DNA from 3 places in the Nocardioides panacisoli genome. Region 2 is predicted to be linked to each of the others. Evidence: predicted binding sites of a transcription regulator. Region 2 holds the regulator's gene; each other region holds the start of a gene.
What was found. Region 2 encodes LexA, which represses DNA repair genes until DNA is damaged. Its sites were predicted from a motif close to TCGAACANNTGTTCGA; they were not measured.
Positions count from the first base shown of each region.

Region 1 (9,403 bases), 1.4 Mb from region 2:
CCGACGGCCAGCACGGCGATGCCGACGGGGAGGAGCCATCCCGGGGTGTCCCAGCCCGACAGGTCGGCCGGCGCCGCCAGTGTGGTGTCGTCCTCCCGCGTCGCCTCCTGGATGGGGACGAAGGCGCTCGCGACCACGGCGTCGTCCGCCGTCGGGATCCGCACCTCGATGGTGGCCTCGGTGGCGGCGAAGTCGTCGGGCAGCGGAGCGGTGACCAGCACCTGGTCCGCCAGCACCTCGGCCTCCTCCTCGAAGGTGCGCGCGAGGTTGCCGCCGTTGGCCGTCAGGACCCGGCCACCGCCCGCCTCGGCGACGTCCTCGAGCTGCTCGAGCCGGCCGCCGCGCTGTCCCAGCGAGACGACGTCCACCAAGGTGTTGGTCGACGCGACGGCTGCCGTCACGTCCTCCAGCGACGTCTGGTTGCCGGTGTCGGCGCCGTCGCTGAGCACCAGGAGGGAGCGCTGGCCGGTGCTGCCAGCGACCTCGATCGCGGTGAGCAGGCCGTCGTACAGCTTGGTCTGGGGGCCCAGCGAGAGGGCCTCGACGACCGAGCGCGCGCGGTCGCGGTCGGTCGTCGGCTCCAGCGCGGTGGCGACGTCCTTGTTGAAGGTGACGATGCCGACCGAGACGTCGCGCGGCACTGCCTCCAGGTACGCGGTTGCCGCCGCCTTGGCGGCGGTGAAGCGGCCGTTGCGGTCCATCGAGTTGCTGACGTCCATCACCAGCACGGCGATCCGCTCGACCACCGCGCCGGCGCCGGCGGGAGCGGCGCTCGCAGCGAGGTCGTCGCCGTCCAGGGTCGCCGTGGCCGCTGCGAGGTCGAGGTCGGCGTCCGGTGGCACGTCGACGAGGACGCGGAGCTCGCCGTCGGCGGCCTCGGCGTGTGCAATGGAGCCGTCCTCGGCGTGGGCGGCCGGGCCCCACGAGACCAGGAGCGCGGTCACCGCGAGGACGAGCAGGCGCAGCACGGCGCGCGTGGTCATGGCCTCAGCCACCCATCCGGAAGACCAAGGGGTCGACCGCGACGTTCTCGTGCGCGAGCTTCTCCAGGAACTTGGGCCGGAGGCCGGTGGTCCTGAGCGAGCCCAACGCGCGACCGTGCTCGTCGAACCCGGCGGAGTGGTCGAAGACGAAGACGTCCTGCAACGTGATGACGTCGCCCTCCATCCGCTCCACCTCGGTGATGTGGGTGATGCGTCGTGAGCCGTCGCGCAGGCGCGTCTGGTGGACGATGAGGTCCACCGCCGAGGCGACCTGCTCGCGGATCGCCCGGATCGGCAGGTCCATCCCCGCCATCAGCACCATCGTCTCGAGACGGGACAGCGTGTCGCGGGGGCCGTTGGAGTGCAGCGTGCAGATGGAACCGTCGTGGCCGGTGTTCATCGCCTGCAGCATGTCCAGTGCGGAGGCGTCGCGGACCTCGCCCACGACGATGCGATCGGGCCGCATGCGCAGGCTGTTCTTCACCAGGTCGCGGATCGTGATCGCACCCTTGCCCTCGATGTTGGGCGGGCGAGACTCCAGGCGGACCACGTGGTCCTGGTGCAGCTGGAGTTCGGCGGCGTCCTCGATGGTGACGATGCGCTCGTCGCTGGGGATGTAGCTGGACAGCACGTTCAGCGTCGTGGTCTTGCCGGCGCCGGTGCTGCCCGACACGATGATGTTGAGGCGTCCACGGACGCAGGCCTCGAGGAAGTCGGCCGTGTCGGCCGACATCGTGCCGAAGCCGATCAGGTCCTCGGTCTGGTAGGGGTCGTCGGCGAACTTGCGGATCGTCAGCGCCGACCCGTCGACCGCGAGCGGCGGCACGATCGCGTTGACACGGCTGCCGTCGGGCAGGCGCGCATCGACCATCGGGCTGGACTCGTCGACCCGTCGGCCGATGCGACTGACGATCTTGTCGATGGTGCGGCGCAGGTGGGCCTCGTCGTTGAACCGGACCTCGGCCTCCTGGAGGCGTCCGGCGCGCTCCACCCACACGCTGGTCGCTCCGTTGACCATCACCTCGGAGACGTCCGGGTCGCGGAGCAGCGGGTCGATCGGCCCGTAGCCGAGGATGTCGTCGCTGATCTCCTGGGTGATCCGGTGCCGGTCGCCCACCGAGATCGGCGTCTCCTGGGCGCTGAGCACCTCGGTGAGGACGGTGCGCACCTTCTGGTCCAGGTCGTCCTGGTCCATGTCGGCGTCGTAGAGGTGCGGTCCCAGCTCGCGGAGCAGCTGGTCGTGCACGTCGGACTTCAGCTGCTCGAGCCGGTCCGCCTCCTTGGAGGCCAGCGTGCGTCGCGCGGCGGAACCCTCGGGCTGGGGGACCGCAGGCCGCCGGTCGGCCAGCGGGCTGCCGCTCGGCGGCGGCGCGGACGCGCCGGCGGCGTGGCCGCCACTGCCGTCGACGGAGGGTACGTCGTCGCTCCTGCCGGCCGCGTGCTTGCCGGTGGCCTGCTTGCCCGCCGCCTGGTCGCGCGCGGACTGCAGTCGCTCCGAAAGGCTGGCCATGTCACTTCCTCCCACGTCGGAACAGGCCGCGGCGGCGGCTCGGTGCGTCGGCGTCACCCGCGCCCGCGCCGATCGGTTCACCGGTCACTGCCCCGGCCAGCTCGGTGAACGCGCGGCTCGCGGGGTGGCCGGGGTTGGCCAGCACGATCGGCGTACCGGAGTTGGTGGCGGCCGCGATGTCGAAGGCGCTGGCGACCCGGCTGGCGACGGTCATCCCGAGGATGCTCTCCACCTTGTCGACGGTGATGCCGACCTGGTCGTCGGCGCGGTTGAGCAGCAGGTGTCGGTGGCCACGGGCGATGTTGAGCACGTCCATCGTCTCCAGCGCCACCTTGACGTTCTTCAGCGTCGGGACGTCGAGCGTGGCGATGATGACGCACTCGTCGGTCTCGTCCAGGGCCGTCAGCGTGGCGTCGTCGAAGGACGGCGAGGTGTCGACCAGGACGTAGTCGTAGTTCTCGCGCAGGGTGCGCAGGATCCGCGAGATCAGCAGCGGCGTGATCCGTTCGCGGGTGTCCGGTCGACTCGGTGCAGCGAGCACCGCCAGTCCGTTCTCGTGCCGGGTGAGCAGTCCCTCGAGCATGTCGGCGTCGACCGACTCCTCCGAGCCGACGGCGTGTTCGATGGAGTGGGTCGGGAACAGCTGCACGGTGATCGCGATGTCCCCGAACGCCAGGTCGAGGTCGACCATGCACACCTTGCGGGAGCCGCCGTCGGCCAGCGCAAGCGCCAGGTTGACCGCTGAGGTGGTCTTGCCGACTCCGCCCTTGGGGGAGAACACCGTGACGATGCGACCCGCCTGGCTCACGCTGCTGGAGCCGCGCAGCGCCCGCGTCAGCTCCTGCGCGCGCTCGACCGCCTTGGTCAGGGTCGACTCGTCCTCCAGCGCCACTGCGTCGCGAGCACCGGCGTGCATGGCCTTGGTCAGGGTCGCGGTGTCGATCTGCTCCCGCACCAGCACCACGCTGACCGTGGGGTGGGTGACCTGGAGCTCCTCGGTGAGGGCGAGCGCCGCGTCGAGGGGTACGCCGGCACCGACGACGACGGCGTACTCCTCACGGTGCTGGTCGAGCCAGCGCCGCAGCACCTCGAGCGAGTCGACGGTGTGGGATCCCGGCGGCAGGACGCCCTGGGCGCGCTGCGCCAGGGAGGGGTCGGGTTCGACGACCACGGGCATCGGGGCTCACCTCACTCGAAGATGGTGTCGGGCTCGACGCCCTCGTTGCGCTCGACCTTGCTGCTGTCGTTGAGCAGCCCGACCGAGAGCTGGCCGAGGGTCTGCGAGAGGCGCAGCTTCTCGACCTCGCGTTGCTTCACCGCGACGGTGATGAGCTGCTCGGTCTCGTTGCCGCCGTTCTCCTGACGACCCTCGCTCGGCACCACGCTGGTCGAGCCAGTGGCGATCACGGTCACCCGCTGGAGCAGGAGCCGGCTGTAGTTGCCGTCGACGGTGAGGAAGACGGCCACCTCGGCACCGGGGCTGATGAAGGAACCCACGCGGGCCGCGTCCTCGACGCTGATCGACATGGCGATCTTGCCCTCGGGGATCGGCAGCGTCGCGGCAGCCTCGATCTCGTCCACCCCGCCGAACTTGACCGGGATCAGCTGCTCGCCGGGGTAGATCGTGGTCAGGGCGACCGATCCCTGCAGCGGGTCGGCGTCGTTGCTCGCGCCCTCGAGCACCTGGTTGCCCGCGACGAAGCTCAGCTCGACCTTGCCGCTCTCCAGGGCGGCGTCGATGCTTTCGCCGGGATTGATCTTCTTGGCCGCGGTGAGCACCTCGACGGCCTCGTAGCGGTCGGCCGCACGGTTCTCGGCGCCCTGCGCGTAGACGAAGACCAGCAGCACGCCGAGCGCAGCAACGACTGCTGCCACGGCCAGCAGCAACCTACGACGATCCATGCCTGAGCCTCCCGCTCCCTGCAGGTGCACCCGAGCGAACCCGCAGGTCCGTGCGCCTTGACGATGTCTCCCTTGCCCGCGCCGAGAGTGCGGCGCGGACCTGACGCTAGCCCAGATGGGTCAGGCGCGATGCGGAATCCGGAAAACGCCCGCACCGCCCCGTCGCGGCGGCACCGGTGCGACCGGAGAGTCAGGACGCAGGCCCGATGGCGGCAGCCACGAGGGCACCGGACTGGACCACGAAGGGGACCCCGGCGCCGGGCGTCGCGTGGGCCCCGGCGGCGTAGACCCCCGGGACCGGCGTGGTCGGGCCGAGCCGGTGGCGCGGAGTACCCCGGCCCTGCCAGAGGACGCCGTACGGCGACCCGTGCCACTCCTCGACGAGTTCACGCGGGGACTGGTCGACGCGCGTGACGACCTGGTCGCGCACGTCGAGGCCGGACCGGGCGAGGACGGCCACCATGTCCTCGGAGAGCTTGCCGCGGCCGAGCAACGTCCAGGCGCGGTGACCACTCGGCGCAGTGCCGTCGGGGCGCACCGTGATCATCGCGTCGCCGTGCAGGACGACGTCGTGCTCAAGCGCCGGCGCCTCGTCGGTCAGGCCGAGACGGGTGACCACGGGCGGGATCGCCGGCATCGTCCGTTCGACGTGGCGCGCCAACGCGGGCAGCCGTCGCGGGTCGACCGCGACCACCACGGCGTCGGCCTCGATGGCGCCCTCGTCGGTCTGCACGGCCGCGACGGCACCGTCGCGGATGACGAGGTCGCGGCCGAGCACGCCGGCGAGCACGGTCACGCGGCGGGTGGCCAGGCGGTTCGTCAGGACCTCGGCGAGCCGTGCCATCCCGCCGGGCACCTGCCAGACGCCGAAGCACTGCTCGAGGTAGGTGCCGAGGCCGGCCCAGGCCGGGACGTTGCGCAGGTCGTGGCCCTCGGCGGTGGGGAGGTAGCCCGCGATCATCGCGAGGCGGTCGTCGCGGAAGTCCCGGCGGAGCCGCTTGGCCAGGGTCTGGCGCGCCGCGAAGAGCCGCCGCAGGTCGGTCGGTGGATCGGCCGCGTCCCACGGGTTCTCGACGTAGTGGCGGCGCAGGACGTCCCAGACGGGGGCGTAGGTGTCGACGTGGGACACCCAGGCCTCGCCGAGGCCCGGCCCGAGCTCCTCGAGTGCGGCCGCCTGTGCGCCGCGCGACCCGCCGGGGAGACGCACCGAGGTGCGGTCGGCGAAGCGGTGCTCGCGGATCGTCTCCACCGGCGAGAGGTCGGCGCCGAGCTCTCGTTCCAGCGGTCGTCCACTCTTGCGGAACAGGTCACGCAGGGCGGCCGGCAGCATCGTGGTGGTCGGTCCCGCCGGCCACGCGAAGCCGTCCTGCGCGACCGTCCCGATCGCTCCGCCGAGTTCCCGGCGCGCCTCCAGCAGGGTCACCTCGTGGCGTTGCTTCGCGAGCCGGGCCGCCGCGGCGACACCGCCGAGTCCGCCGCCGACGACGACGATCCGGCTCACGGTGCCTCCATGTCCACGACGGTGCCGCCGGTGAGCGCGAGGAGCTCGTCGTGGGTGGTGCTGAACACCGCCGACGGGTGCCCTGCTGCTGCCCAGACCACGGGGTGGTCCGCGAGCCAGGGGTCGACGTAGGTGGGGAGTTCGGACGGGTGACCGATGGGGGAGACGCCGCCGATGACCTGGCCGGTGTGGTGGCGCACGAACTCCGGAGTCGCGCGGCGCAGCCCGGTCAGGCCGATCCGTCCGGCCACGGCCGCGGTGTCCACGCGGTGCGCCCCCGAGGTGAGCAGGAGCACGGGGGAACCGTCGGCATCGAAGAGGAGGCTGTTGGCGATCGCGCCGACCTCGCACTCCAGTGCAGCGGCGGCGAGGGCGGCGCTGTGGACCGAGTCGGGCAGCACGACGATGCGCCCGGTGCCACCGCGGCGCCGGTGCTCCTCGGTGAAGTGGCTGATCGAGGGGTGCTGGCGCGGCATGGAGATGACCCTAGCCCTCGCCGGACCACTAGGCTGGGCGAGGACGGCGTGCGCGGGTACGCCGTGTCGGGAGGAGCCAGATGGACAAGCGACCGGCCGTGGTCGACGTGGCGAGTTGGCTGCTGTGGCTGCACATCGCAGCCGGCGCAGTGGTGTCGGTGCTGGTGGTCGTGTTTCGTGACCGGATCGCTGCGGTGTGGTCGCCCGAGCCGGGGGCCGACAGCCAGGTCCAGCCGATCGACTTCGTCCCGGTGATCGTGGTGCTCTACGTCGTCGTCGCCGCCACGGCCCTGTTCCTGATTCCACTCTTCCGCCACGGGCACAACTGGGCGCGTCACTCGCTCGCCGGTGTCGCGGCGGGCGTGGCGATCACCGCGGTGGCCACGGCACGGACCGGTCCGCCGGACCTGATCCGCTACTCGGTGGTGGCCGCGGCGACGCTGGGTGCGGTCACCCTGGTCTTCCTCTGGCACCAGGACGCCCGTCGTTTCTGCCTCCCCGGCTCCTGGCGCCGGCATCCCGCCGACGTGGCCGCGCACGACTGAGCCCACTGAGCCCACTGAACTGACGCCCTCGCGGTCCCGGTCCACGCGTCCTCCCGCCGGATCGGCCGGGTTCTCGCAGCGACCACGGCCACGGTCGCTCCCGGTGAGCCTTGACGGATGTCGGTGGGGGCGCGCTATGGTGGTCATGTTCGAACAAATGTTCGAACAGCGGTCCCGGTGGGGACGACCTCGACCCCCGTCCCCACCGGACCCGACCGAGAGGGGCACACATGGGCATCCACGACCGTACGCCGCAGGTGCGGCACATCGACCCGGACCTGCTGCCGGCCACGACGCACTCCTACCTGGCGCGCGCGGCCGGGTCACTGAGCGAGGCCGTGACCGCCGAGGACGCCGCCACCCGCTACGCCTCCGCGCACGTCGCCGCGCTCCGCGCGGCCGCGGCGCTCCTGGCAGCACGGGCGCGACCGCATGACCGAGGTCGACGGCGTCCCCAGCGCAACGCGTGGGTGCTGCTGGCGGAGGTGGCGCCGGAGCTGGGGGAGTGGGCGACCTTCTTCGCCGCGGGCGCCGGCAAGCGGTCCGCCGCCGAGTCCGGCTCCGAGCGCGCCGTGAGCGCCCGGGAGGCCGATGACCTGGTGCGTGACGCGGACCGGTTCCTCGGGCTGGTGGAGCAGTCGTTGGGGTTGACCCCGCACCTGGACGTCGACATCACGCGCTCGGCGCGCGTTGCCGGCTGAGCGCCGCGCGACGCGAGGTGTCTAGGGTTGGGGCCATGGCATCTGGTGACCGGCGGGAGATGGCCCGCACGGCCGTCGTGTGGGACGCCCTCGCAGCCCACCTGGACGGCCCGCGGCTCGACGTCGTGGACATCGGGGGCGGCACCGGCGGATCCGCGGTGCGGATCGCCGAGATGGGCCACCGCGTTGCGGTCGTCGACCCGAGCCCCGACGCCCTGGCCGCCCTGTCCCAGCGGGCGTCGCAGGCCGGCGTCGAGGTCGCTGCCCACCAGGGCGACGTGTCCGAGCTCGTCGACGTGGTGGGATCCGACAGTGCCGACCTGGTGCTGTGTCACGGCGTGCTCGAGGTCGTCGACCCGGCCGACGGTCTCGCACGCATCCGCGAGGTGCTGCGGCCCCGGGGCCACCTCAGCCTGCTGGTCGCGCAACGGCACGCCGCAGCGATCGCCAAGGCCGTCTCCGGGCACCTGCAGTCCGCGCTGGACCTGTTGGGCGACGGTGGCGACGACGTCGCCCGCGGCACGCACCGGTTCACCGCCGAGGAGGTCACGGCGCTGCTCACCGCGGCCGGGTTCACCGTCGACGCCCTCCAGGCGGTCCGGGTCTTCGCCGACCTCGTGCCCGGCTCGTTGCTGGACCTCGAGCCGGGTGCGGCCACGACGCTCATCGAGCTGGAACGCGTCGCCGCGGCACGGCCCGAGTACCGCTCCCTGGCGACCCAGCTGCACGCGCTCGCCCGCTGACCGGTCGCGACCGGGTGGCACCCGGTGAGCCGGCCTGTGGACACGTCCGGGTGCGCCCTGCTGCACGTGGACATGGATGCCTTCTACGCCTCGGTGGTGGTCCGGGACCGGCCGGAGCTGCGCGACGTGCCGGTCGTCGTCGGCGGCGGGCACCGCGGCGTGGTCCTCTGCGCGAGCTATCCCGCCCGCCGGCACGGCATCCACTCGGGGATGTCGGGGCGCGAAGCACGCGCGCGATGTGCGAACCTCGTCGAGGTCGCGCCCGACTTCTCCGTGCTCGGCCCGGTGTCCCGGGCCATCATGGCGACCTTCCGCACCTTCACCCCGATCGTCGAGGTCGTCTCGCTGGACGAGGCGTTCCTGGACGTGCGCGGCGCCCGACGGCTCTTCGGTCCGCCGGAGGCGATCGCCGACGCGGTTCGGGGCCGGATCCGGGCCGACCACCGCATCACCTGCTCGGTCGGCATCGCCGACGCGGTCTCGGTGGCCAAGCTGGCCAGTCGTCGGGCCAAGCCCGACGGCGTGGCGGTGATCCCGCCCGAGCGGTTCGTGGCCGAGGTGCACCCGCTCGACGTCGGGGTGCTGTACGGCGTCGGCGAGCCCACCCGTGAACGGCTGCGGCGCCTGGGCCTGCTCACCGTCGGCGACCTCGCGGCGGTTGCCGAGGAGGACCTGGCACGCTCCTTCGGCCCGCACCGGGCGCGGGCGCTGCAGGCGCTGGCCTGGGGGCGCGACCGTCACGAGCTCCACCCCGGAGGAGCCGGCGCGTTCGGCTTCGGGGAGGGAGACCCGGAGTCGAGCATGGGTGCTCAGCACACGATGCCGGTCGACACCGATGACCTCGAGGTGCTCAGTGCCGAGCTCCTCCGGCTCTCCGAGCGCGTGTGCGGTCGGCTGCGGCGCGCCGGTCGCACGGGCCGGACCGTGGCCCTGACGGTGCGGTACGCCGACTTCGTGACCGTGTCGCGGTCCCACACGCTCACGGAGCCGACCGACGCCACCGGCGAGGTGCACGCTGCCGCGATGGACCGGCTGCGAGCGC
Region 1 covers NZ_CP080409.1:657,983-667,385, forward strand. The annotation lists gene KUV85_RS03285 (type II secretion system F family protein) at 1-983, opposite strand, end outside; gene KUV85_RS03290 (CpaF family protein) at 988-2,493, opposite strand; gene KUV85_RS03295 (AAA family ATPase) at 2,495-3,670, opposite strand; gene cpaB (Flp pilus assembly protein CpaB) at 3,682-4,395, opposite strand; gene KUV85_RS03305 (phytoene desaturase family protein) at 4,586-5,896, opposite strand; gene KUV85_RS03310 (YbaK/EbsC family protein) at 5,893-6,372, opposite strand; gene KUV85_RS03315 (hypothetical protein) at 6,453-6,917, shown strand; gene KUV85_RS03320 (SAV_6107 family HEPN domain-containing protein) at 7,148-7,618, shown strand; gene KUV85_RS03325 (class I SAM-dependent methyltransferase) at 7,654-8,361, shown strand; gene dinB (DNA polymerase IV) at 8,386-9,403, shown strand, end outside.
Region 1: the regulator LexA is predicted to act here: its motif matches at 7,067-7,082, upstream of KUV85_RS03320 (SAV_6107 family HEPN domain-containing protein).

Region 2 (9,403 bases):
TGCGACGGCGAGCTCGCGCCCTCCCAACTGCGCAACCTCGAGGACCGCATCCACGTCAAGGTGGTCGACCGGACCGCCCTGATCCTCGACATCTTCGCCCAGCACGCCAAGTCCAAGGAGGGCAAGGCGCAGGTCGAGCTGGCGCAGCTGAACTACATGAAGCAGCGCCTGCGCGGGTGGGGCGGCAACCTCTCCCGGCAGGCCGGTGGCCAGGCGGCCGGTGGTGAGGGCATCGGTGGTCGCGGCCCCGGTGAGACCAAGATCGAGACCGACCGGCGCCGCATCAACGACAAGATCGCCAAGCTCCGCCGCGAGCTGAAGCAGATGGCCGGCACGCGACGCACCAAGCGCCAGGAGCGGCAGCGCAACCAGGTGCCCAGCGTCGCCATCGCCGGCTACACCAACGCCGGCAAGTCCTCGCTGCTCAACCGGCTGACCGGCGCCGGCGTGCTGGTCGAGGACGCGCTCTTCGCCACCCTGGACCCGACCACGCGGCGTACGCAGACCGCCGACGGGCGGGTCTACACCATGAGTGACACCGTCGGGTTCGTCCGGCACCTGCCCCACCAGCTGGTCGAGGCATTCCGCTCCACGTTGGAGGAGGTCGCCGACGCCGACCTGCTGGTGCACGTCGTGGACGGCTCGCACCCCGATCCCGAGGGACAGCTCTCCGCGGTGCGGGAGGTGCTCGCCGACATCGAGGCCGGCGACATCCCCGAGATCGTGATGGTCAACAAGGCCGACCTGGCCGACCCGCTGGTGCTCTCCCGCCTGCGGCGCAGCGAACCCCATGCGGTGGTCGTGTCGGCGAAGACCGGTGCCGGCATCGAGGAGGCGGTCGCCGCCATCGAGGCGGACCTGCCACGCCCCGACGTGGAGTTCTCCGCGCTGGTGCCCTATGCCCGCGGGGACCTCATCGACCGGCTGCACCGCGACGGTGAGATCACCTCGCTCGAGCACACCGCCGAGGGCACCCGCATCACCGGCCGCACGACCGACGCGCTGGCCGGTGAGCTGGCGGCGTACGCCGTCTGAACGACCTGTCGTCGACCCCGTCTAGGGTTGCCGCCATGTCCGGGGTCGAGGGTGCGCAGGTGCGAGAGGCGTTGGCGGCTGCCGTCGCGGCCGTCGGTGGTCAGGAGCGTGCCGGGCAGGTCGACATGGCCGAGGCCGTCGCCACCGCGATCGCCCGTTCCCAGCACCTGCTGGTCCAGGCCGGCACCGGCACGGGCAAGTCGCTGGGCTACCTGGTCCCGGCCCTGCTGCACGACCAGCGCGTCGTCGTGGCGACCGCCACCCTGGCCCTGCAGCACCAGCTCGTGGAGCGCGACATCCCGCGACTCATGGAGGCGCTGAAGGACCGCGACGACGTCGACACCTCCTTCGCCGTCCTCAAGGGCCGGTCCAACTACGCCTGCCTCCACCGGGTCCGCGAGGGCGTGCCCGACGACCAGGGGTCGCTGGTGGACCTGCCCGAGGGGTCGATGGGCGCCAAGGTGCTCGAGCTGCGCGAGTGGGTCGAGTCCGAGGCGGAGTCCGGCGGCACCGGTGAACGGGACGGGGCGCCGCGGCACACCGACAAGGAGTGGCGCCAGGTCAGCGTGAGTGCCCGGGAGTGCGTGGGTGCGGCCCGGTGCCCCTTCGGCGCGGAGTGCTTCGCCGAGCTGGCCAAGGAGCGAGCCCAGCGGTCCCACCTGGTGGTGACCAACCACTCGCTGCTGGCCATCGATGCGATCGAGCAGATCCCGATGATCCCCGACTACGACGTGGTCGTCGTCGACGAGGCCCACGAGCTGACCGCCCGGGTGACGCAGGCCGCCACCGACGAGCTGTGGGCGGCCGACGTCGAGCGGGCAGCGAAGCGCAGCGTGCGCCACGTCGAGGGCGACGAGGCCGACGACCTGACTGATGCCGCCGAGGCATTGCGTGACGCCGTCACCGTCGCCGAGCCCGGCCGGATCGACCGGTTGCCCCAGGACCTCTCCGACGCGCTGGAGCTGGTCCGCGACGCCGCACGCGCCTGCGCCTCGGCGTTCCCCAGGTCGTCCGGGGACGAGCCCGACGCCGCCATGAGCCAGGCCAAGGCGAGCGTGCAGGAGCTCTTCGCCACCGCCGAGCGGATGGCGGCGCTGGGTGAGTCCGACGTCCTGTGGCGCACCGAGGGCACCGAGCGGATGCCGCCCCGGCTCTGCATCGCACCGCTCCAGGTGTGGGGCCAACTACGCGACAAGCTGCTGGCGGAGAAGACCGCCGTGATGACCTCGGCGACCCTCAAGCTCGGCGGCGACTTCACCGCGGTCGCGACCAGCGTCGGCCTGAAGCCCTCCGAGCAGGTGGCGGTCGGCACCGACGGCCCGGACACCCGGCCGTCGGGCGCCGACGCGGACGGTTCCCCCGAGGGCCACGACGAGGCACAGCCCTGGGTCGGCCTCGACGTCGGCAGCCCGTTCGACTACGGCAAGCAGGCCATCCGGTACGTCGCCCGACACCTCCCGCCACCGGGGCGCGACGGCCTCGGCAGACCGCAGCTGGACGAGATCGCCGAGCTCATCGACGCCGCCGACGGTCGCACGCTCGGCCTGTTCTCCTCACGCCGCGCGGCGGACGCCGCCGCCGAGGCGATGCGGGAGCGGTTGCCGCACCTCACCACGCTCGCCCAGGGCGACGCCCAGCTGCCCGAGCTCGCCCGGCAGTTCACCGACGACCCGCACACCGTGCTCTTCGGCACCCTCGGCCTGTGGCAGGGGTTGGACGTCCCGGGGGAGACGTGCCAGCTGGTCATCATCGACCGGATCCCGTTCCCGCGGCCCGACGACCCGCTCCTCAGCGCGCGCCAGCGCGCCGTTCAGGCGGCGGGTGGCAACGGGTTCATGCAGGTCGCGGCCACCCATGCCGCCCTCCTGCTCGCGCAGGGGACCGGCCGGCTGATCCGCACCTCCAGCGACCGCGGCGTGGTCGCGGTCCTCGACCCGCGACTGGCCACGGCCCGCTACGGGTCGTTCCTGGCCGCGAGCCTGCCGCCGATGTGGCCGACGACCGACCCGACCGTCGTACGGCAGGCCCTGGCGCGACTGGCCGCTGGCTAGCTGTAGTGCTAGCGGACCGCCTTGGTGGCGATCCAGAAGTTCTCGTTCTCGTCCTGCGGTACGCCGTCGCAGGTGTTGTCCGGTCGGTCCTGGTTGCACCGGTAGCGGGTGCTGGCGTTGACGACGGTGAACTCGATCCAGTTCACCTTCGACTTCCCGTAGGGCAGCTTCTTGACCTGCTTGCCGTCGCCGCCGAGGTAGAAGAACACGCGCTTGATGCCGCCGCCCTTCTTGTTGATCTCGGCCATCGCGTAGCCGCCCTTGCCGTGGGGGAGGCCGTGGACGCGCACCCGGAGACGCCAGCCGTAGCGCAGCTTGCCGGCGGGGATGTAGCGGTAGGTCGCGCTGGAGAGGTGGGACCGCTTCACGGCCATGGTGCGCTTGCGGTTGTCCTTGAAGTGGCGGAACCGGGTCTTGAGCGGCGCGGCCGGGTAGTTCTGCGCGCTGCCCTCCTGGTAGGCCCGCCCGGGACGGCGGTTGTCCATCGCGAAGTTGGCGAAGTCCACCGTCCAGTTGCCGCCCACGCCGTAGTCCACCGCGCCCTGGAGTGCCTTGAGGGAGTAGTGGTCCTTGGGGTTGCGGCTGCCGTCGTAGCCGCGCCACGCGTCTGCCTTCTGCCACGCCTTGCGGACCACCTTGGCGCCGTAGCGCTCGGAGAGGTTCCGGAAGAGGATCCAGTTGGCGTAGGGGTTCGCGTCGGGGGCGTCGATCGGGACCCGCGGGGTCTGCAGGGCGCTCGGGCTGGAGTAGAGGAAGTTGACGTTGTCGTTGACGTCGTCGAAGACCTCGTCCTCGATCCAGGTCGCGGTCGCCTCCATGAACCACACGTCCTCGGCGTAGTCGTAGGCGAACTGGACGACGTGGAAGTACTCGTGCGCGGCGGTGGCCCGCATCAGCCGGTCCGCCGTGCCGGCGCCGCAACCGCCGGAGCAGAATTCCGAGAAGTTGTTGTCGAGGACCACGTATCCGCCCGCGCCGCGACCCCAGAGCGCGTTCTTGCGGTCCGCGACGGCGTAGCCGAAGACGCCGACGTCACGGCCGATGTCGGCCAGGTAGACGTCGGGGCGGTTGTCGCCGCCCCGGCCGGCGTCGTTGAGCGGGCCCCGGAAGCCACGTCCCCGGATGCGCTGGTGCGCGGTGGTCACCGCACGGCGTACGTCGACCGCGAAGGAGCGGCTGGCGGCGTGGCGGCCGCCCGTGACGTAGTGCACGCACACCGCCGAGCTGCAGGTGCGCCGGGAGGCCCCGTCGGGATACTTGGGCTCGTACGCCGGCCCACTGCCGTCGGTGGGGCGCGCCAGCAGCGAGTCGGCACGCTCCTGCTCCTTGCCCGAGAGCGCGTCGCGGGTCAGGAAGAGGTCGCGCATGGCCATCGTGAGGTCGACACCCTGCTGGCGGGAGTCGTCGGGACGGCTGCTGCCGCGGCCGATGTTGCCCGAGAGGATGCCCTCCACCATGGCGAGCGCCTCCTGGGCGCGACCGCGCTTGTCGTCCTTGTCCTTGGCGACGGCGCTGGTCGGGGCCAGCAGGGCGGCAGCGAGCGTGAGGACGATGGCCGGCAGTGCAACGAGGCGCGCGCCCCGCAGACGGGGGTGGTTCATGACGTGCTGCTCCCAGGGGGAAGACGGAAGGGCCGGGCCAGCCTACGGCAGTGATGCCGCCCCGTGGGGCAACGCCGAGCCTCAGATGCTGCGCATCACGGCGGTGACCTTGCCCAGGATCGTGGCGTGGGTGCCGTCGATGGGCTCGAATGCGTCGTTGTGGGGCAACAGCCAGACCTGCCCGTCCTTGCGCTGGAAGGTCTTCACCGTCGCCTCGCCGTCGATCATCGCGGCGACGATGTCACCGTTGTCGGCATCGGGCTGCTGGCGGATCACGACGAAGTCGCCGTCGCAGATCGCGGCGTCGATCATCGACTCGCCCGAGACCTCGAGCAGGAACAGCTGTCCCTCGCCCACGATCTGCTTGGGCAGCGGCATGACCTCCTCGATGCGCTCCTCGGCCAGGATCGGGCCGCCCGCGGCGATACGGCCCACGAGGGGGACGTAGCTGGCTGCGGGGGAGGCGTCACCGGCGCCGGTCTCGTCGTAGCTGGACTCCTCGGCGGCGGAGAGCGACTTGCGGGCCTTCATCACCTCGGGGAGGAAGACCTCGAGGGCGCGCGGCCGGTTGGGGTCGCGCTTGATGAAGCCCTTGTCCTCGAGCGTGCGCAGCTGGTGGGCGACGCTGGAGGTGCTGGTCAGGCCGACCGCGCTGCCGATCTCGCGCATGCTGGGCGGGTAGCCACGGTTCTCGATGCTGTCCTTGATGGTGGCCAGCACGCGCTGCTGTCGCGGGGTCAGCCCGGTGGCGTCCGGCGGCCCGTCGGGGAACTCGGCAACCTTCTTCAAGCCTGCCTTCTGCTTGCCGGCCATGGCGTCCTCCTGCGCAGCGGTGATCGAGTGCCTTGACGGTAGTCCTCCCAGCGCACGGTTTCAAACAACTGTTCGAACCGCGCGTGTCGCGACACGCCTCGAACAAGGATTCGAACAGGTCCTTGACTTCGTTCGAACAGGTGATCTAACCTCGCACATGTGTTCGATCGAACGTCTGATCGATCCGCTGGCCCGATCGCCGTACGGCGAAGTGTCGGCGGTCCCGACTAGACATCGCATCGCACGCACGACCCCCGCCGATCACCGGATCGACACTTCCCCCTGGAGGTCCCCATGAGCACGATCGCCCTTGCCCCGCAGGTCTCCTACGACGCGCGCCGTCCGGCGCCGGTCCGCCTCACTCGTCGCGGCCGGGTGGCCGTCATGGTGCTCGGGCTGCTGCTCGCGCTGGGCGCCGCCGTCTGGCTCGCTGCCGGATCCGTCGCCTCCGACGAGGCCGGCGTGGTGCAGGTCGAGGTCGTGACCGTCGACCACGGGGAGACGCTGTGGGACATCGCGGCCGACGCCGCCGCGGGTGGCGACGTGCTGACCATGATGGATCGCATCCGCGACCTCAACACCTTCGAGGGCAACCTGCTCCAGGCGGGTCAAGAGCTGCGCGTTCCGCTCGACTGAGCGCGCGCACGGACTACTCGCCGACCTCGACCCCCGGCGAGTGGTGGGGAAGACGAGGGCGGGACCGCGACGGTCCCGCCCTCGACGCATTCGGGCGACCTCACTCCTTGCGGGGGAGGAGTGCCAGGCCGAGCCCGGCGACGGCCCACGTGCACAGCACGAGGACTGGCGCCAGGGCGCCGGCGCCGTCGAAGTACGACGTGCTGCGCAGCGCGCTCCCCACGGCGCCCGGCGGGAAGAGCTGCCCCAGCGAGCCGAGAGGGATCAGGTGGGGACTCGTGGCGACACCCGACAGTGGGTTGCCGATGAGCATGACCGCGAGCGCCACCACGCCGATGCCCGCCGGGCCGATGAGGTGGCGCAGGCCGATGATCGGCAGTGCGACTGCAAGCACGCCGAGTGCGATGACGCCGGCGTTGGCGGCGTAGGACCCCGCGACGGCGTCGAGGCCGAACTGCAGCAGTGCGGCGAGGCCGAGTGCGCCGAGCGCTGCGGCGAGGGCGGCGGCGAGGAGTCGGTCACGGATGCGGGGCAGCGCCAGGGACGTGACGGCGCCGATGAGGATGCCGCCGATGGCGAGGGGGAGTGCGCCCGCGGCGAAGACGCTGCCGCGGGGGTCGCCATCGGCCGTCGGTACGACGTCGGTGACGGTGGGAGCCGACCCGGTGGCGCCGGCCACCTGGGTGCCGACCTGGGTCACGAACTGCGCAGGCGCCGCTCCGGCCCCCGTGGCGGTCAGCACCTCGGTGCTCCCGGCCCCGACGACGAGGGCGCCGTACGCCGACCGGTCCTCGATGGCCGCGACCGCGGCAGCGCGGTCGGCCACGGTGGTGACGTCGATCGCGTCCTCGCCGAGCGTTGCGGCGAGTCGCTGCTCGATGCCGGCGGTGGCGTCGGGTGGGCCCGCAACGGCGAGGGGGAAGTCGCGGGGCTCGTACTCGCTGGCGGGCCACGCGAAGGCGGCGAGGAGCACGGTGAGCAGGGCGGCGAGGCCGACGGCGGCTCCGATCACGGATCGCCAGGGTGTGGCCGCGGACGTCGCGGCGGCGGGTGCGGCGTGGCTCGGCGAGGTCGGGCTGGTCATGGCGAGACTCCAAACAGAATGAACATTCGGTTTTGACAAGGATGGAGACGCCGGCCGCTCCTGTCAAGAACGGGCGTTCGTTTTCTGTGGCAGGATGGCGGTATGCCGAAGGTGACCGAGGAGCACCGCGCTGCGCGGCGCGAGCAGATCGTCCGCGCGATGCTGCGGTGCGTTGCCCAGGACGGGTTCCACCGCACGACGATGGCCGCCGTGATCCGGGAGTCGGGGCTGTCCGCGGGAGCGGTGTACCTCTACTTCCGCAACAAGCAGGACCTGATCCGGGCCATCGCCGAGACCGCGATCGCCGATGTCGCGGTGGTGGTCGAGGAGGCCGCGGAGGCGGAGGAACTGCCGGACCCCGAGCGCGTCGTGCTCGACCTGACCCAACGCATCGTCGATCTGGGCGAGGCGCACGGGGTGGAGCTCCATCGGGTGGCACTCCAGACGTGGGCCGAGGCCGTGCGTGACCCCGAGGTCCTCGAGATCGCCCGCGGCGAGGCCGGACGCATCGCGGCCGCCTGGGTGACCTACGCCCGGCGCGCGATCGAGGCCGGCTTCCTGCCTGCCGACGCCGAGCCCACGCGTGTCGCCCGTGCCCTGATGGGCCTGCTGCCGGGGTTCATGCTGCAGCGGCTGGTGTTCCCGGACGTCACGCCCGCGGCGTACGCCGCCGGGTTGGGCGACCTGCTGCGCCACTGACGGCGGAGGGTTGTCGGCCTTTCGCCCACCTTGTCCGGCGTTGCAGTGCCCGACAAGGTGGGCGATCCCCGGCCGACCGGGGATCGCGTCCCCGCCTCAGCGCTTGGCCCGCTTGCCGCCCTTCGGTGCACCGGGGGAGCGACGAGGGGTCGGTTCGGGGAAAAGGCCGATGGCCTGGAGCAGGCGGGTGAGCAGCAGGAAGGCGAGGAACAGGCAGGCGACCGCGCCGATGCCGGCCACGGCGAGGAGGCCCCAGGCGGCGCCGTTGCCGTCGCGACGGGCCTCGGCGCCGAAGTCGATCGCGATGTAGACCAGGTATCCCCAAGCCAGCAGGCAGGCGGTGATGCCGGCGGCGAGACCCAGCAGTCGGGGCAGCACGCGGCCCCGCTGCTCGGTGGGTCCCATGCGCTTGCCGCTGCTCACGGGCGTCATTGTCGCGCATTGCTTCAACAATGGTGACCGGGCCCGCCGACGAGGGCGACACACCGATGTCCGGAAGCGATTTTCGGGGGCCTGTTTCCGCGGTGACCTGCGAAAACGCTGTGCCCGTGGCGGGAGGTCGAAACCAACTCTCCGGTTCGCTTGCGAGCGCCTTGGGTGGCGGCGTACGGTTGCCACTACATCTAGTACTTACACGGATGTAGTTCTCCACATCTAGTTCCACAACTCAGGCGTGGCGATCCACATCGCGAGGCTGGATGTCCACCGCGACAGCAGACTTTTCCACAGGCCACGACGCAGCGAAGGAGGCTCGGGATGCACTGTCCGTTCTGCCGGCACACCGACACCCGGGTGCTCGACTCCCGCGTGGCCGACGACGGTGCGGGCATCCGCCGCCGGCGAGTCTGCCAGTCGTGCGAGAAGCGCTTCACCACCGTCGAGGCGATGCAGCTGACGGTGCTGAAGAAGTCCGGAGCCAGCGAGCCCTTCCGGCGCGACAAGGCGGTCTCCGGTGCCCGCAAGGCCTGCAAGGGACGCCCGGTCACCGAGGACCAGCTGGCCTGCCTGGGCCAGGAGGTCGAGGACAGCCTGCGGCAGGCGGGTTCGCCCGAGATCGCCGCCCACGAGGTCGGCCTGGCGATCCTGGCGCCGCTGCGCAAGCTCGACGAGGTCGCCTACCTGCGCTTCGCGAGCGTCTACCGCGGGTTCGACTCCGTGGAGGACTTCGCCGACGAGATCGCGATGTTGAAGGCCGAGCGGGGGATCCCTGATTCCCCGGCGGTCCTGGACCGGTCGCAGGTGACGGCCGACAGCACAGCCAACACGGGCTGACACAGACCGCCCGGCAGGTAGTGGGGAAGCTGCCTGCCGGGCTTCCAACCCGCGCGACGCACCGGCAGTGTCGGTGCCTCGCGGGACACTTCCGACACAGCACCACCCACCGCAGCACCAGCACCAACAGTTCGCTCGAGAGCAGCAGGGGACAAGGAGAGTCATGACAGAGACGGTTGACCCGCAGGCAGCCACCACGGCCGGCACGGGAC
Region 2 covers NZ_CP080409.1:2,107,495-2,116,897, reverse strand. The annotation lists gene hflX (GTPase HflX) at 1-1,035, shown strand, start outside; gene KUV85_RS10345 (ATP-dependent DNA helicase) at 1,071-3,086, shown strand; gene KUV85_RS10340 (MXAN_6640 family putative metalloprotease) at 3,095-4,687, opposite strand; gene lexA (transcriptional repressor LexA) at 4,769-5,500, opposite strand; gene KUV85_RS10330 (LysM peptidoglycan-binding domain-containing protein) at 5,795-6,136, shown strand; gene KUV85_RS10325 (hypothetical protein) at 6,237-7,220, opposite strand; gene KUV85_RS10320 (TetR/AcrR family transcriptional regulator) at 7,323-7,919, shown strand; gene KUV85_RS10315 (hypothetical protein) at 8,016-8,342, opposite strand; gene nrdR (transcriptional regulator NrdR) at 8,676-9,191, shown strand; gene KUV85_RS10305 (vitamin B12-dependent ribonucleotide reductase) at 9,355-9,403, shown strand, end outside.

Region 3 (9,403 bases), 1.7 Mb from region 2:
GGTCGGCCAGGCACTGGGTCTCGACGTGGCGCGGGCGGTCGAGGAACTTCTCCACGAAGCACTCGCCGCGGCCGAACGCCGCGACCGCCTCGCGCACCGCCGACTCGTACTGGTCGGCGACCTCCTCCATGGTGCGGGCGACCTTCAGGCCACGGCCGCCGCCACCGAAGGCGGCCTTGATGGCGATGGGGACGCCGACCTCCTCGGCGAAGGCGACGACCTCGTCGGCCGACTCGACCGGGTCCTTGGTGCCGGGGGCCAGCGGCGCGCCGACCTTCTCGGCGATGTGGCGGGCCTTGACCTTGTCGCCCAGGTTGTCGATCGCGTCGGGAGAGGGGCCGATCCAGACCAGGCCGGCGTCGAGGACGGCCTGGGCGAACTCGGCGTTCTCGGCGAGGAAGCCGTAGCCGGGGTGGACCGAGTCCGCACCGGACTCCTGGGCCACCGCGATGATCTTGTTGATGTCGAGGTAGGAGTCGCCCGGCGTCGCGCCGTCCAGCGAGTAGGCCTCGTCGGCGAGCCGCACGAACACGGCGTCACGGTCGGGCTCGGCGTACACGGCAACGCTGCCGATGCCGGAGTCCTTGCAGGCACGGATCACGCGGACCGCGATCTCGCCACGGTTGGCGATCAGGACTTTGCGCAGAGGCTTGGGCACGGCACTACTCCTCGTACTCGGATCGACGCTCGGAGTCTAGGGCCACCGGACCCCGGCCCGGCGTGCGACCCCATCCCGGGGGTTAACGGTCGTTAACCATTCCGGGCTACAGTGGCCGGCATGAGCGCTTTCGAACTCTCCCGCGAGCACGAGGAGTTCCGCCGCAGCGTGCGCGACTTCGCCGAGGCCGAGATCGCGCCCCACGTCGCGCAGTGGGACCGCGAGCACCATTTCCCGGTCGACGTGGTGCACCGCATGGGCAAGCTCGGCCTGTTCGGCCTCACCGCGCCGGAGGAGTACGGCGGCGCCGGGCTCGGGGCCGAGGACGGTCCCTTCACCTCGCTGTGCCTGGCGATCGAGGAGATCGGACGCGTCGATCAGTCGCTCGGCGTGACGCTGGAGGCCGGCGTCGGCCTGGGCATCAACCCGATCCTCACCTTCGGCACCGAGGAGCAGAAGCAGCAGTGGCTGCCCGACCTGCTGGCCGGTGAGCGGCTCGCCGGCTTCGGCCTGACCGAGCCCGGCGCCGGGTCCGACGCCGGGGCGACGCGCACCAAGGCCGTCCTCGACGCCGGCGAGTGGGTCATCGACGGCGCGAAGCAGTTCATCACCAACTCCGGCTCCGACATCACCAGCCTGGTCACGGTCACCGCACGCACCGGCACGCGCACCAGCGCGAGCGGCGAGGAGAAGCCCGAGATCTCGGCCATCATCGTCCCCTCGGGCACGCCCGGGTTCACCGTCGAGCCGTCCTACGACAAGCTCGGCTGGCACATCTCCGACACCCACCCGCTGAGCTTCGAGGACTGCCGGGTGCCCGAGGCCAACCTGCTCGGTGATCGCGGACGCGGCTACGCCCAGTTCCTCTCGATCCTCGACGACGGCCGGGTTGCGATCGCCGCCCTGGCGGTCGGACTGATCCAGGCCTGCGTGGAGCAGTGCGCGGCGTACGCCGCCGAGCGCCAGACGATGGGCGGCCCGATCGGCCGCAAGCAGGGTGTCGCCTTCCAGGTCGCCGACCTGGAGACGATGCTGCACTCCTCGCGGCTGCTGACCTACCGTGCCGCGGCCATGAAGGACGCCATGGGGCAGCCGGGTGGCCCCAGCACGGCGGAGTTCAAGCACGCCGCGGCCATCGCCAAGCTGCACGCCTCGGAGTCGGCGGTGACGGCCACCCGCATCGCGACCCAGGTCTTCGGCGGCTACGGCTTCATGGAGGAGTACCCCGTCGCGCGGTTCTACCGCGACGCCAAGATCCTCGAGATCGGCGAGGGCACCTCGGAGGTGCAGCGGATGCTCATCGCCCGCGGGCTGGGACTACCGGTCGAGTGACCACAGGTCGGTCCACTCGTGGCCGACCTCGTGCACCAGTCGCCGCAGCAGCGGCAGGCTGACGCCGACGACGTTGTGGTGGTCGCCGACGATGCGCTCGACGAAGGCGCCGCCGATCCCGTCGACGGTGAACGCGCCGGCGACGTGCAGCGGCTCGCCGGTGGCGACGTAGGCCGCCACCTCGGCGTCGCTGATGTCGGCGAATCGCACTTCGGTCGAGGCCGTGGCCGTCGCGACCCGCGTGCCCGCCCGCAGGCAGTGCCCGGAGTGCAGCACGCCCGTGCGGCCGCGCATCGCCTGCCACCGGCGCGTGGCCTCCTCGGCCGTGCCGGGCTTGCCCAGGGCCTCGCCGTCGAGCTCGAGGACGGAGTCGCACCCGAGCACCACGGAGCCCGCGGGGACCTCGGTGCGGTCCGCGACGGCCTCGCACTTCAGGCGGGCGAGCTCCTGGGCGAGGTCGGCGGGAGCCAGTCCCTGCACCTGCTCCTCGTCGACGCCGGACACGATGACGACCGGGTCGATGCCCGCGTTGCGCAGCGTGGCCAGGCGGGCGGGGGAGGCGGAGGCGAGCACGAAGGTCGTCACGGGGTCGCACCCTACGCAGGTCGCGCCGTCGGTCAGGCGCGGGCGACCGACAGTCCGAGCCACGCGGCCAGTTGGGCGATCTCCGCGTCGACGTCGTCGGCGACCTCGGGAGTGAAGGGCACGTCCTCGTGGATCGCGTTGACGCGCAGGACCCCGGCGCGGTGGTCGGCCCTCGCGTCGAGCTTGCCGACCAACCGGTCGCCATGGAGGATCGGCAGCGCGTAGTAGCCCCAGCGCCGCTGGGCGGCGGGCTTGTACATCTCCAGCACGTACTCGTAGTCGAAGAGCTCCAGTGTGCGGTCGCGGTCGAAGACGAGGCGATCCAGCGGGGAGAGCAGCGCGCACCGGCCGTCGAAGTCCTCCTCGCCCAGGGCGTCCTCGTCGATGCGCCACCGCCCGGCCACGCCCTCGATCTCGGCCTCGATCCCGGTGTCGCCGACGTCGACCCGTTCGCCGGGCATCTCGCGGGTGCGCTCCCGCGCGACGCCCAGCGCCGTGAGGCGGCGCCGGTTGCGCTCCTGCTCGGCCTCGGCGACGGACGGGATGGAGACCTCGTCGGGGTAGACGCGGTCGGCGAGGTCCCAGACCCGGTGGCGCCCGCGCCGGGCAGTGACCGCCACGTCGCCCCTGATCTGCAGCATGTCCAGCATGCGTTGGACGTTCTTGTCGTTGGTCCAGCCGCTGGACTGCCACGGGACGACCGAGGTGTCGGGGATGTCGGGCGCCGTCAGCGGTCCCTCGTCGGCCAGGCGGTCGAGGACGTCGCGACGGAAGGGCGCGTTGGTCGCCAGCCAGTCGCGGGCGCGCTGCCACGGCGGCCACTCCTCGGCCCCTGCGAGGAAGAGCCCGATGTCGGCCATGGGGCGGGCGCGACCGTCGAACTCCACCAGCGAGCGTTCCTCCTCCAATGCGAACCGGAGGTCGGTCGGCGCGTAGTCCGCGCCCAACCGGCTCCACGCCACCAGGTCCGCGCTCGGGGCCACCGCCTTGGTGGGGTCGAGCTGGAGCAGGGTCAGGTGGTCGACCAGGGCGACCAGCGACTCGGGGCGGTAGGCGTCGAGCAGTTGGGCGCGGACCGCGATGCGGCGCGCCTGGCCACGTTCGAGCCGGAGCATGACGCGAGCCTACGGCGGCGCACCGACATCGCCTCAGAGTCGGGCCAATGCGTCCCGGAGTGGGTCCAGGCCGAGTGCCCCGAGGTCGAGCGCCGACCGGTGGAAGGCACGCAGGTCGAAGTCGGCACCGTGGCGACGCTCGGCGTCCGCCCGGGCCTCCAGCCAGATCCGCTCACCGACCTTGTACGACGGCGCCTGGCCGGGCCAGCCGAGGTAGCGGTTGACCTCGAAGGCCAGTTGGCCGTCGTCCATGCTCGAGTGCTGGCGCATGAACGCCGCGACCAGGTCCGGCGTCCAGGTCTCCCCGGGGTGGAACCCGAACGGGTTGGGGTCGGGCACCCGCAGCTGCAGGTGGAGCCCGATGTCGACGATGACGCGCGCGGCACGGAATGCCTGCATGTCCAGGAAGCCCATCCGGTCCGCCGGGTCGGCGAACCACCCGAGCTCGTCCATCAGCCGCTCCGCGTAGAGCGCCCACCCCTCGCCGTGCCCGGACACCCAACACATGAGTCGCTGCCAACGGTTGAGGGTGTCGGCCTGGGCGACGGCCTGGCCGACCTGGAGGTGGTGACCGGGCACGCCCTCGTGGAAGACGGTCGTCAGCTCACGCCACGGCGTACGCGCGTCGAAGCCCTCGGCGAAGGAGAACCACATCTGGCCGGGACGGCTGAAGTCCTCGGTGGGTCCGGTGTAGTAGACGCCGCCGTCGTTGGTCGGGGCGATGCAGCACTCCAGGGTCCGGATCTCGTCGGGCACGTCGAAGTGGGTGCGCGCCAGCTCGGCCAGCGTGCGGTCCGAGGTCTGCTGCATCCAGTCGCGGAAGGCGTCGACACCGAGCCAGTTGGCCGGGTCGTCGTCGAGGTGCTGCACCGCCTCGGCGATGCTCGCGCCGGGCTTGATCTCCTCGGCCGTGCGGCGCTGCTCCGCCACGAGGCGGGCAAGCTCCTCCCAGCCCCACCGGTAGGTCTCCTCGAGGTCGACGGCCGCGCCGAGGAAGTAGCGGCTGGCCAGCGCGTAGTGGTCGCGGCCGACCGCATCGGTCTCGCGGCCCTGCGGGGCGAGGTCGGCGACGAGGAAGCGACCGAAGTCCGCGAACGCCGCCGACGCGGCAGCTGCCCGCTCCTGCAGGCGCGTACGCCGCTGCTCGGGCGCGTGGGCGACGAACGCGCCGAAGAAGTCACCCGCCGACCCGGTCTCGCCGGTCCAGCCCTTCACCTGCTCGGCGACCTCGAGGTACTGGCGCCGTGCGACGACGTGGCCGGCTGCGGCCTCCTCGCGCAGCGTGGTGCGGTAGTCCTCCAGTGCGCGGGGGATGCCGGCGAGGCGGGCCTCGACGGCGTCCCAGTCCTCGTCGGTCTCGGTGGCCATCAGGTCGAAGCACTCGCGCAGGCCATGGGCCGCACTGCCGATCACCGAGACCTCGGAGCGGACCACGCCGGCGTCGACCATCTCGACCTCGAGACCGACCCGCTCACGGAAGGCGTCGCGCGCCACCGCCTCGCGGTCGTCGGTGGGTGTCAGTGCACTGACGTCGGCGAGCGCGTCGCGCTGGAGCTGCTCCCGGGCGGCGTGGCCGTCGGGGGAGAGGTCGGGCAGTTCATGGTCGTGTCCCGGGATGCCGGCGAAGGTCGCACTGAGCGGATCCAGCGCCGCCATCTCGGTGACGTGTCGATCGGACCGCTGGTCGATGCTGCGCGTCATGGGCCCAACCTACGACGGAGCGGAGCGCCAACGACGCAGGTGCGGCGAGGTCGCATGGAGGCACTTTCACTTCGGAGGGGCTCACACAATTGGCACTATGTCGACGATGCGCAGCGAGGAGAGGTGGGTGGCCAAGTGCGTCGAACGCGCGTTGGTCGGGACCCGTGTCCATCAGCACGATGATGGTTCTCGGCCAAGCATGTATGACCTCGACCTCATTCGAAATGGCGCAGCATTCGGTGCGATGGAAGTCACCGCGGCTGCAGATGCCGATCCAATTGAGCTCTGGAACCTGATCAATGGGTCTGGACGTCGATGGGTCGAGTCCGACCTGGCCGGGGGCTGGTTCATCTCGGTCGCACCCACGGCCAAGGTCAAACGACTCAAGGAGCAACTGCCTGAACTTCTCCGCACGTTAGAGACCCCAACTGACGGGTCTGAGCGAGAGTGGGCGGTCGCTGAACTGGGCGCATTGGGGGTCCATGCTGCGCATCACGGCGATACGAGCATCCGTGGAAGCATCTATGTCACGGTCGAGCAGGATCCGGTCCGGACCGGCGGTGTCGTGCCGACGACTGGCAACGGCTTGGTGAAGTGGTTTGATGAATGGGTTCGCGGCGAAGCGCAAGAGCACAATCTGAGAAAGCTTCGCGTGTCTGCGCGTGATCAGAAGCATCTGTTCGTGCTGCTTCCGGGATTCACGACCGCGCCCTTCATCGCGTCAGACGTCCTCATGCGTCCGGACGGGCCCCTGCCGGACGTGGCGCCCGCCCTGCCCGAGGGAATCACCGACGTCTGGTTCATGAGCACCTGGTCAGTGGGCGACCTCTTCCACTTCGGAAGCGATCACTGGAGGCGGTCACCCAAGGTCCTCGACGACGACCGAGGGTAGGTCCGTCACACGCGCGGTCCGTTTCGTGTGGGTACTGATGCTTGGCTGGTTCGCCACGGCCTTGACCTTGCCATGGTATTCGAACAGGTGTACGATGAGCCACAGGTCGTACGGCCAGTGCCCCCAACCAGATGACCGGGGACGGGGAGGCGGTCAGACCAGTCTCGAAGGTCAGTAATTGCACCGGTGGTGCCTCCGGCGGGGCGACAGAGAACATCTGCTGTCCGCTCGCCCCTGGGAGGTCTCGATGGTCACCACCCTCGTTCCCACCCACCCCATCGTGGCCTGTGCCGAGACGGTGCACGCGGCTCTCGAAAGCGTGGCGCATGTGGAGCCGGTCTACATGGCCACCTCCGACAAGGTGACCGCATTGGAGCAGCTGGCCCGGGCCGAGTCCCGACTGGCTGAACTCCGGCTGCGCGTGATGGCCTCGGCCGACGACGTTGCCACGGAACGCGGTGCCCATGACGTCGCTGCTTGGCTGGCGCATCAGATCAACGCCGAGCCGCGCGCGATGCGCGCCGACCTCGACCTCGCCAAGGACCTGGACCGCTACTGCGGCGCCGTCGCTGGTGGGATGCGGACAGGTCAGGTGTCGACGGCCCAGGCGCGGGTGATCACCCGCGCCATCGACGAGCTCCCCCGTGATGTCGGTCCCGACATCACCACCAAGGCGGAGGCGCAGCTGGTCGACTACGCCAGCCACTTCCGGCCGGGACAACTGCGCCGACTGGGGCGCCGCATCCTCGACGTCGTCGCCCCCGAGGTCGCTGACGAGGAAGCGGCCAAGATTCTCGCCGAACAGGAGAAGCGCGCCCAGGAGAGGGCCAGCCTGCGGTTGCAGCGCATCGGTGACGGCACCACCCGCATCGCCGGCCTGCTGTCCGACCACGTCGCCGACCGGCTCGAGACCTACCTGCACGCCTTCACCTCACCGCGCCAGCGCGAGGGTGCTCCGGGCCCGTTCGGGCTCCCGCCCGAGGACCAGCAACCCCGACGCCGGCAGTACGCCCACGCCTTCGCGATGCTGCTCGAACACCTCGACCCGGCCAACCTGCCCCACCACGGCGGCGACGCCACCGCGGTCATGGTGACCGTTGGGATCGACCAGCTACGCAGCGGTCTGGCGACCGCCGGACTGATCGACGGCGACTTCGACGCGGGTCCCAACCTCACTGCCGACCAAGCCCGCCGGCTCGCCTGCACGGCGAGAATCATCCCCGTCGTCCTCGGCGGCGACGCCGAGATCCTCGACCAGGGACGCTCACGCCGCCTCTTCACTGCCGCGCAGCGCAGGGCGATGCGGCTCCGGGATCGGACCTGCCGGGCCGAGGGATGCGAGGTGCCCGCCACCTGGACCGAGGCGCATCACCTCGACCCCTGGTCCTCAGGTGGGAGGACCGACCTCGCGGACGGCGTACTTCTCTGCAGCCACCATCACCACCGGGCCCACGAGCGGGCCTACCGGACCGATGTCATGCCCACCGGCGCGATTCGCTTCCACCGGCGTCTGTAGGACGCGGCGTCGTTTCAGCGAGGCAGGCCGCTCGCGCGCCAGCCACCCGGACCGGGGTGGAGCGGCTGCCGCAGTCCGCGAGCGGGGGAGGCCCACTGGGACCTCGGCGCCGGCTCGCCCTCCTCGGCGCCACCCATGGCCGAGAACACCGCGACCACGGCGGCCACCTGCTCCGGCGTCGCGTCCGGGGTGAGCACGCGCAGGGTCGGGGCGGCGACGGACTCTGCCTCCGCCGTCCCGGCCCCGACCTCCGAGTCGGTGGTGTTGTCGTCGGTCACAGCGGGATGTTCCCGTGCTTCTTGGGCGGCAGCGTCTCGCGCTTGGTGCGCAGCATCCGCAGCGACCGGGTGACCTCGGCACGGGTCTCGTGCGGCGTGATCACCGCGTCGACGTAGCCCCGCTCCGCAGCGATGTAGGGGTTGGCGAGCGTGGTCTCGTACTCGTCGATGAGCTCGGCTCGCCGGGCCTCGACGTCGCCGCCCTCCTCCTCGATCGCCGCCAGCGTCTTGCGGTGCACGATGTTGGCCGCGCCCTGCGCGCCCATCACCGCGATCTGGGCCGTCGGCCACGCGAGGTTCAGGTCGGCGCCGAGGTGCTTGGAGCCCATCACGTCGTACGCGCCGCCGTAGGCCTTGCGGGTGATGACGGTGACCAGCGGGACCGTGGCCTCGGCGTAGGCATAGATCAACTTGGCGCCGCGGCGGATGATGCCGGTGTGCTCCTGGTCCACGCCGGGAAGGAAGCCGGGCACGTCGACGAAGGTGAGGACCGGGATGTTGAACGCGTCGCAGGTGCGCACGAAGCGTGCGGCCTTCTCCGAGGCGTCGATGTCCAGCGTGCCCGCGAACTGCATCGGCTGGTTCGCGACGACACCGACCGAGCGGCCCTCCACGCGGCCGTAGCCGATCAGCATGTTCGGCGCGAACAACGGCTGCACCTCGAGGAACTCGCCGTCGTCGACGACCGACTCGATCACGGTGTGCATGTCGTAGGGCTGGTTCGGGCTGTCGGGGATCAGCGTGTCCAGCGCCCGGTCGTCCTCGCTCGGCTCGAGGTCGACGACCTCGTCGTAGGACGGCGGCTCGTCGAGGTTGTTCTGCGGCAGGAAGCTCAGCAGCGCCTTGACGTACTCCAGCGCGTCGTCCTCGTCGGTGGCCATGTAGTGGGCGTTGCCCGACTTGGTGTTGTGCGTCCGCGCACCGCCCAGCTCCTCCATGCTGACGTCCTCGCCGGTGACGGTCTTGATGACGTCGGGACCGGTGATGAACATGTTGGAGGTGCCGTCGACCATGATCGTGAAGTCGGTGACGGCGGGGGAGTAGACGTGGCCGCCGGCGCAGGAGCCCATGATCAGGCTGATCTGCGGGATGACGCCCGAGGCGTGCACGTTGCGCTTGAAGATCTCGCCGTAGAGGCCGAGCGAGACCACGCCCTCCTGGATGCGGGCGCCGGCCCCCTCGTTGATGCCGATGATCGGGGAACCGGTCTTGATGGCGAGGTCCATCACCTTGGTGATCTTCTCGCCGTAGACCTCGCCCAACGAGCCGCCGAAGATGGTGAAGTCCTGGGAGAACACGCACACCTGACGACCGTCGATGGTGCCG
Region 3 covers NZ_CP080409.1:287,778-297,180, forward strand. The annotation lists gene KUV85_RS01435 (acetyl/propionyl/methylcrotonyl-CoA carboxylase subunit alpha) at 1-658, opposite strand, end outside; gene KUV85_RS01440 (acyl-CoA dehydrogenase family protein) at 779-1,990, shown strand; gene KUV85_RS01445 (Maf family protein) at 1,976-2,575, opposite strand; gene KUV85_RS01450 (DNA glycosylase AlkZ-like family protein) at 2,608-3,690, opposite strand; gene KUV85_RS01455 (DUF885 domain-containing protein) at 3,724-5,391, opposite strand; gene KUV85_RS01460 (hypothetical protein) at 5,489-6,283, shown strand; gene KUV85_RS01465 (HNH endonuclease signature motif containing protein) at 6,531-7,799, shown strand; gene KUV85_RS01470 (acyl-CoA carboxylase subunit epsilon) at 7,814-8,077, opposite strand; gene KUV85_RS01475 (acyl-CoA carboxylase subunit beta) at 8,074-9,403, opposite strand, start outside.
Region 3: the regulator LexA is predicted to act here: its motif matches at 6,363-6,378, upstream of KUV85_RS01465 (HNH endonuclease signature motif containing protein).